Regions from separate parts of the Paenibacillus sp. FSL R5-0744 genome, predicted to be linked through region 2. Evidence: predicted binding sites of a transcription regulator. Region 2 holds the regulator's gene; the other holds the start of a gene.

Region 1 (4,216 bases), 320 kb from region 2:
GTAGCCAAGGCGACTTTGACGGAAATATTTAAAAGCAAAATAAGGCTCAATACCTGTCGAGGTGCCAACCATTGTACCTGTGCTACCTGTAGGTGCTTGTGTTATCACTGTAACGTTACGCATGCCATGTTTACGGATCGCTTCACCAACCTCTGGATACGTTTCGAGCATATTTTTCATAAAGCCGCTCATTAAATATTTCTCTGTGTCAAAAGCTAGGAAGGATCCCTTCTCACCAGCAATCTCTGCAGAAGCAAGGTATGCTTCACGAGCCATAAAGCCGTAAAGCTTGTCCAAAAACGCCAAAGATTCCGGGCTACCGTAACGGATGTTCAATTTGATCATCAGCTCAGCAAGACCCATCGTTCCGAGACCCACACGGCGTTCGTTTTTCTGATTCGCTTCATTTTCCGGGAAATGATAAGGCGTCTTATCAATGACATTGTCCAAGAAACGTACGGAATAACGCGTCGTAGTCGCGAGATCTTCCCAGTCTACATCATGATTCTTCTCATCGTAGAATTTGGACAGGTTCACAGCAGACAAATTGCAGACTCCCCAGCCTGGCAGTCCTTGCTCCCCACATGGGTTCGTACAAATGATCGGATTAAAATACCAGCTGTTGGACATCTGATTGTAGTATTCCATGAACACAACGCCTGGCTCAGCGGATTTCCAAGCGGATTCAATAATGGTGCGCCACACATCACGCGCTTTAACGGTGCGATAATGAATAACGTTTTTGCCCGCAGCCTTCCACTTGTCTAGATCTCCATCCCACAAATCGTTGTACTCTGGATCTGTAGTATCCGGAAATACGAGATCCCAATCCAGATTTTCTTTTACAGCCTTCATAAAGCTATTGCTCACACATACCGAAAGGTTCGCATTCGTAACTTGACCCATCGTTTGCTTTACGGTAATGAAGTCCTCCACATCTGGATGCCAGTCATTAATCATGAGCATAAGTGCACCACGGCGGCTACCGCCTTGTTCAATTAATCCAGTGGTATAGCTAAACAGACCGCCCCAAGATACAGAACCACTGGAAGAACCATTAACACCTCTCACAATTGCCCGGCGTGGACGTAGAGAGGATAGGTTAATCCCTACACCGCCACCACGAGCCATAATTTCTGTCATTTCAGCCAACGTCTGCATAATGCCGCCACGGCTATCTTTTGGAGAAGGAATTACATAACAGTTGAACAGGGTTAGTTCTTCACTAGCGCCTGCACCAGCAGCAATTCGTCCACCCGGGACGAGCTTCCAATCATCCAGAATCGAACGGAATTTACCCGCCCATTCTACTTGAAGCTCAGGCGTCTTCTCCACAGAAGCCATAGCTGTAGACAGACGATCCCACATTTCCTCTGGTGTTTTTTCTATATTAAGCGTCAGCTTTTCAACATCTGATTTCACAAGTTCGCCGCTGCGCGTCTTCACGGTTACGACTCTGCCGTTACGTTCTACGATCTCTCCGACTTCCTTCGTGGGAAACTTCGGATCATCTTTTGTTAGAACGAGTACAACATCGCCCACTTTAGCATTATTGCTGTCGGCATCCTTCCAAGCATAACGATCCAAAAATATTTTTTCACTTAGCCCTTCAAGGCGTTGCTTACGTTCCACTTTACCCAATAGAAAAACCTCCCGCAATGTAGTAAATATTAGTTCCAGTTCAGGTGTGGGCGTACATTTTGTGACCCACAACAAAAACTTCCTTACACTTATCTTCCGTCTTACGGGTGTATGTAGGAAGTTCATCTTGTCAATAACAAATAGCAGCTACGCACTTTAAAAAATCACATTTTCATGCTTTTGTCACAATATATTGTGTGCGTCAGCTTTTAAACTATACCACATATTGTATCGAAGGTCTTTTTCGAAAATAGAGTTAAGCAGCCGAAATATCGCAAACCTTGCCGCGTTTTCTCGCTTTTACTCTCTTTTTTAAAGGCTATCAAGAAAAATAGAAGGTTATGAATTCTCTTGTTTAAGAGCATACTACTCCTACGAATGATGATATAAATTAGCACCTGAGGAGGCTGTACCATGACGCAATTATTCCGTAATTCTCTACCTCACAAAGGTGGAAAGTCAGCGCCTATACTGCCTGTTCCTCTTTCTTTTGACCGGAATTGGCTACAGGATCTAGAACTCAAACTAGATAAAGGTGGTCCGTGGGGAGACTACCGTCTGTCCAAACTTGCTGTGCAAGGTGAACAAACGGGTCTAGTAACCAGCTTCGATGAGCTGCAATGCATGAAACATTTATCCGGATTATCCCCGCTTCCTCATCAGCTCGATACCGCGCATAAGGTTTTGTTTGAGATGTCGGGCCGCGCGATTCTCGCAGACGAGGTTGGACTAGGAAAGACGATTGAAGCAGGACTTGTACTCAAGGAATATCTTGTCCGCGGTCTAGTCTCTAAAGTGCTTATTCTGGTACCCGCTTCCCTCGTATTGCAGTGGGTCCGCGAGCTGAATGCCAAGTTTGGCATCTCTGCTGTTGCACAGAAAAAAGCATATTCCTGGGGGAATGCGATCGTCGTCGCATCTATGGATACCGCGAAGCGCGATCCTCATAAAGAGATGCTGCTGGAAAATGAATATGACATGTTGATTATTGATGAAGCGCATAAGCTGAAGAACAAGAAATCGACCAATTATCTATTTGTACAGCAATTACGCAAAAAATATTGCCTGCTCCTAACCGCTACTCCCGTTCAGAATGATCTGGGCGAGCTATTTAATTTGATCACTTTACTGAAACCGGGGCAACTAGGAAATCAGGGTGATTTTGCTTCCAATTTCGTCGTTGATAAACGCCAACCTAAGAATGAAGGTCAGCTAAGGGACGAGCTATCGAAGGTGATGATCCGCAATCGGCGTGGCGAAGGTCCAGTTAATTTTACGAAACGAAAAGTCCGTAATATTCCGCTAGTTCTTTCACAGGAAGAGAGAGTATTATATGACGCTGTCACTTCTTTTGTTAAAGATCAGTATCAGGAATCAGGCGGCAATCTTAGCAGCATGCTTTCCTTGGTAACGCTTCAGCGTGAGGTGTGCAGCAGTAGGGATGCCGTCTTCATCACTTTAGTTAATCTGATCAAGAAGCTGCCTGCTGATTCGCCGAAACGCGATCGGATGATGGAGCTATTGCAGACACTTCGTACGGTTAAGACCAATACCAAAGCCGAAACAACACTATCTCTCATTCAAGAAATGAATGAAAAGGTCATCGTTTTTACAGAGTATCGCGCGACTCAAGAATATTTGCTTCAGTATTTCCGCGAACATGGGCTAATGTGTGTTTCTTATTCCGGCGGGATGAATCGTGGTAAAAAGGACTGGATGATGGACCTCTTCCGCGGTCGTGCTCAAGTCATGATCGCTACTGAAGCGGGTGGTGAGGGCATAAACCTGCAGTTCTGTCACCATATGATCAACTTCGATCTGCCGTGGAATCCCATGAGAGTAGAACAACGGATTGGGCGGGTGCACCGGTTAGGTCAGGAAAATGACGTGGTTATCTATAATTTGTCCACACAGGGCACGATTGAAGAACATATTCTGCATCTGCTACACGAGAAGATCAATATGTTCGAAATGGTCATTGGCGGGCTGGATGTGATTCTGGAGCGCTTTGAGAAGAAAGAATCACTGGAGAAAAGTTTATACAAAATCATGCTCGAATCCCGCTCCGACGAAGAGTTGCGAAATGAGCTTGATCATATCGGTGAATCCCTAAGTGAGTTGACTCAGGGTATTAAAAAGGAAAGTGAGACTGCGACATGACCCTCAACTCACAGGAAGTACGCAAACATGTTATGGATTATCTGGAGGCGACAGAATGCTCCATCATTGAAGTATCGCCCATTCACGTAACTGTAAAGCTATCGCCAAGAGCTGACAGAATGCTAACAGATCGACCTTATTATTGGGGATTCGTGGAGCGTACTGGTGTTGATCCGGAGACACTCTCTTTCACTTTTGTATTTGATCCGGAAAAATACGATAGCCAGGCAGCTATAGAAGTTCCGCAAACGGTAAATCACAGCATCGGAGCATTGAATCCGCCAATTACCGGAAACCCAGCGATGGGCGCCACAACAGATGCTGAGGCTAGCGCAGATCTATTGAATCCAACATCACCTGAATCTAATGTGGTTCATGTCCCCTCCTCAAATCCAGAAGATAGCATCCTAGCCCG
Region 2 (4,216 bases):
TGGGCGATTCCTCTTTTTTGAACCAATTGCCGTATTTGGCCGGGGAAATGAATTGTCCTTCATGCGGCGCCAGAATGCAGGTTTGGCCTAGTTTGCTTTCGACTTTTGGAGGGTAATAAACAGGAACTGGATATCGCATCCATTTCTATGTTTGGGGGGAATGACTTATCAGTGTTTCTATTTATTACACATGCACGAGGGAATACGTCCTAACAGAAAGCGAACAACAAGCAATCACAGCCATTGTCCAACGTTATGATCAGGATTTTGAAGGGAAAGACCGGGCGGAGTCTTTCACAGTGTACAAATTCGATTCGTCCAGATCAACGGAGATCTTTGCTGGCGCTACCAAGCTGTCCATGACGGATCAGATTGAAGATTTGCTGAACGATTTATTTCATTGGTTGAAATGTTTGACCGAGATACGTAGAAAAGTAGACGGTGGTGAATGGCATGTTCACCTGGATGATATCGATGCCGTGTGGGATGATGAATTAGGCTGGAAAATGCCTGAAAACTGATTTCCATAATGAATGCCATGCACTTGCTTGCCAGCATTCAAATCATAATCATTACCTTTTAGACTACTTACACTTGAAGTCGCTAAAAACGAGCTAATGTTCAATTTTAACGTCAGTTCTACTGAATCTCGGTAAACCCTAACACACTCAATGATCGTACTAAGCATCATTTTCTTTTTAGCAGTAGAAGCTTTCTTAAATACCTCGCGCCAAACAGGAATATAGGTCTGGAGAGCCTGCATTTCAACTTGTTCTACCTTTTTAGCATTGAGCTTCTGAATTACCTCAAAAAGAAATAGACCGCCCTAGTCCAAAGGATGCGGTCTATTTCTGCCCGTAATACCTGAAAGCCGCCGCCCTTAAAAGCGGCTATTGCACTGGGAGCCGTGTTTCCGCACGGCTCTCTTTGCATTGTACGATTTATCTACCCAAACTATACCACGATCAAAACCAAATAAATCGTCACTCCGCTTCCTGAACAACAAAAAAAACGGCATTTCTGCCGTTTTTTTAGGATGGACTCTCAGGGGCTCGAACCCTGGACAAATAGATTAAGAGTCTACTGCTCTACCAACTGAGCTAAGAGTCCATATGAAGTTTGGTGGAGCCAAGGGGGATCGAACCCCTGACCTCATCGCTGCCAGCGATGCGCTCTCCCAGCTGAGCTATGGCCCCAAACGTAATTTTCAGATGTATGTAATCACACATTCTAAAATTCAGTTCGGTGTATTTAAGTCATTCTGACAAATCCAAGCGCCGTAGGCGACTCCTATATAATATAAAAAATCGCCTTCGCTGTCAACACTTTTTTTAGTCATTAGACTAGCCACAACTCTACAATCTGTCCAGATCCCCAGTGCTCTTAGATAGCAGACCCTTCAGTTCCTTCATAAACATGTTAATGTCCTTAAACTGGCGGTATACGGAAGCAAAGCGAACGTAGGCGACTTCATCTACTGGATAGAGCTGCTCCATAACCAACTCACCGATCTGTTGGCTCTCCACCTCAGCTACGGCGATACCGCGTAGGGATTTCTCTACCTCAGATACGATCTTCTCTAGACGTTCTACAGAGACGGGGCGTTTCTCGCAAGCACGGATAAGACCACGCAGTATTTTATCACGGCTGAACTCCTCGCGGCTGCCGTCTTTTTTGATCACGATTAACGGTGTTTCCTCGATCATTTCAAAGGTTGTAAACCGTTTGCTGCAACGCTCACATTCACGCCTGCGGCGGATGGACTTATTCTCATTCGCTGGTCGCGAGTCGAGCACTTTAGTATTTGTGTGATCGCAGTAAGGGCATTTCATAAGCTTCATCACTTCCTATTACATAATGTTTTTAGTCCCGGTATGTTAAACATCCGGCTTTTAAATGGCTAATTCATTTTTTCCAGAAATCACCGTTTTTTTATTGTAATGATTATGGCAAGTCCGGCACATAATACAGTTACCAACAGAGGAGGTGAACAGCAATGAGCCAAAACAACAGCTCCAATAACCTTGTAGCTCCAAATTCCCGTGGTGCTTTGGAACAACTTAAATATGAAGTTGCCCAAGAACTCGGAATCACGCTTTCCCCAGATGGTTACCAAGGCAATAAAACTTCTTATGAAAATGGTTCGATCGGTGGTTACATCACTAAACGTCTTGTAACCCTGGCAGAACAACAATTGGCAGGTCAATACAAATAACCTGTCCACATAAGCTTACTGAAGAAGTATTAAACGATCGCAAGATCGTTTAATGCTTCTTTTTATACATAACACGGTTTTAGAATTCGTTGTAAATATCCGTGTACTGATCATAGTAATAGTTGACGCGCTGTACATAATGGCGGGTTTCACCAAACGGAATATCCTTAATCGTAGCATCCGTTCCATCCCAGATCCCCTCATCCAGCCATTTTTGAACTTTACCCGGTCCAGCATTATATGCAGCGATAACCGCTGTAGGTTTACCTTCGAATTGACGGGATAATGTTGAAAGATACCAGGTACCTAATTCAATATTTGCTGATGGTTCATGCTTTAGCTCCTCCATAGAAACATCAGGAAGCTTGGCCTTTTCAAGGGCCCATTTGGCGGTATCCGGCATAAGCTGCATTAAACCTATAGCACCTTTTCTGGATTCTCGTCCAGTTTTGAAGTTCGTTTCCACTCGGATAATCGAAGCCACTAGAAATGGGTCAATATCGTACCTAACGCTGTGCTTACGGATCTCATCTTTATAATGGATCGGATAAAACCAGGACATCCAGTTCGTACTCAGAAACAATATCGCAGTAAAACCAATGAATAACAGAAGAAGGACTCTTTTTTTACGTAACCATTTCATGATAAGCCCAGCCTGTCCCAAAGAACAGCAACCTGTTGCTCAGTGTGCGCAAGTTCGCCACTGTTGTCAATGATATAGTCCGCTTTGTTACGCTTCGCTTCAATATCCATCTGTGCATTTAAGCGTGCTTCTGCTTGTTCTATAGAAAGTCCGTTACGTTCCATTAATCGAGCGATTTGCACTTCACGAGGCACGTAGACCACCAGTATTTCATGGAACATGTTCTCGAGTCCTGATTCGAAAAGAAGAGGGATATCCACAATTGTTAACTTCTTTGGATCTTCTTCCTCCATGCTGTTCATACGTTCTTTAATCTCCCGCCGGATTGCGGGATGCGTCAGATTGTTCAGGGCTTGCAGGGCCGCCGGGTCTTGAAATACAATGTCCCCCAGCTTGCCCCTATTCAGTGTGCCATCCGAAGAGAGGATCTCGCTTCCGAATTGTTTCACAGCCGCAGCCAGCACCTCATGACCGGGGAGCATAACTTCTCTGGCGATCACATCCGCGTCAACCAGCCTCGCTCCCTTGCTCACAAGCAGTGCGGACACCGTGCTTTTTCCGGATGCAATGCCTCCGGTTAAGCCAATAATCATGTACTCACCTCATAATAGCTTCAGTATTCCCATTGTAATTAATAATAACGCGGGTAGTGCAGCAGCATGCTTCATCCAGTAGTTCCCGGCGAATCTTAATCCAGTCTTCATGCCCAGCAATAGAAATGTACCACTAAACAGAGCAATTGTAAGTGATGTCCATATCGGATTGAACCCCAGCAATGCTGCGCCAAGTCCAGCTCCAAAAGCATCTAGAGAGAGGGCAATCCCGAGCAGCATAGCCTCCATCGAAGAAATACTCCCGGAATCATCCATATCTGCAGAAGACGGAGTACGTAAGATCTGTACAACAATCCCCAATCGTCGTAACTCAAGGGAAAAGACAGCCGACTTTGCCTGCTCAGGAGCCATGGTAACCTGTTCTACAACATCTTCAGTATCAACAGCTACCTCTGCCCGAGCTTCTGTGGATAGCACATTTTCTTCACTACCTACTTTACGCTCACCTGTCTGTTCCTTCTCTTTCTGCATTAACATCTGGACGAGCGACCAGCACCCCATTAGCACGAGTATAACAGCGCCAACCTCAGAAGCTGCATGTGGAGACACTACCTTAGCAAGCAGAACACCCACTTGCATAGATACACAGATAACTACCCCCGAACAAAGCGAGATAATCAGAATGGAGAGCAATGGTATTTTCATTTTACGCAGTCCATATGTAATACCAACGCCAAAACCATCCAAACTCAAAGCAAAAGCCAGTAATATTAGTGAAAAAAATGGGCTGAGCACCCGCAATCC

The links. Region 2 encodes NrdR, which represses ribonucleotide reductase genes. Its sites were predicted from a motif close to AACACNATATATNGTGTT; they were not measured.
Region 1: a site for NrdR is predicted at 1,824-1,841, ahead of MKY19_RS10465 (adenosylcobalamin-dependent ribonucleoside-diphosphate reductase). Genes of this name have one in related genera too.

The regions. Positions count from the first base shown of each region.
Region 1 is NZ_CP150228.1:2,426,619-2,430,834, reverse strand. Features, by position in the region: gene MKY19_RS10465 (adenosylcobalamin-dependent ribonucleoside-diphosphate reductase) at 1-1,641, opposite strand, end outside; gene MKY19_RS10460 (SNF2-related protein) at 2,056-3,801, shown strand; gene MKY19_RS10455 (YqhG family protein) at 3,798-4,216, shown strand, end outside.
Region 2 is NZ_CP150228.1:2,105,646-2,109,861, reverse strand. Features, by position in the region: gene MKY19_RS09120 (hypothetical protein) at 1-116, shown strand, start outside; gene MKY19_RS09115 (hypothetical protein) at 300-521, shown strand; tRNA gene MKY19_RS09110 (tRNA-Lys) at 1,038-1,110, opposite strand; tRNA gene MKY19_RS09105 (tRNA-Ala) at 1,121-1,196, opposite strand; gene nrdR (transcriptional regulator NrdR) at 1,356-1,832, opposite strand; gene MKY19_RS09095 (alpha/beta-type small acid-soluble spore protein) at 1,997-2,215, shown strand; gene MKY19_RS09090 (lytic transglycosylase domain-containing protein) at 2,295-2,858, opposite strand; gene coaE (dephospho-CoA kinase) at 2,855-3,451, opposite strand; gene MKY19_RS09080 (MntP/YtaF family protein) at 3,461-4,207, opposite strand.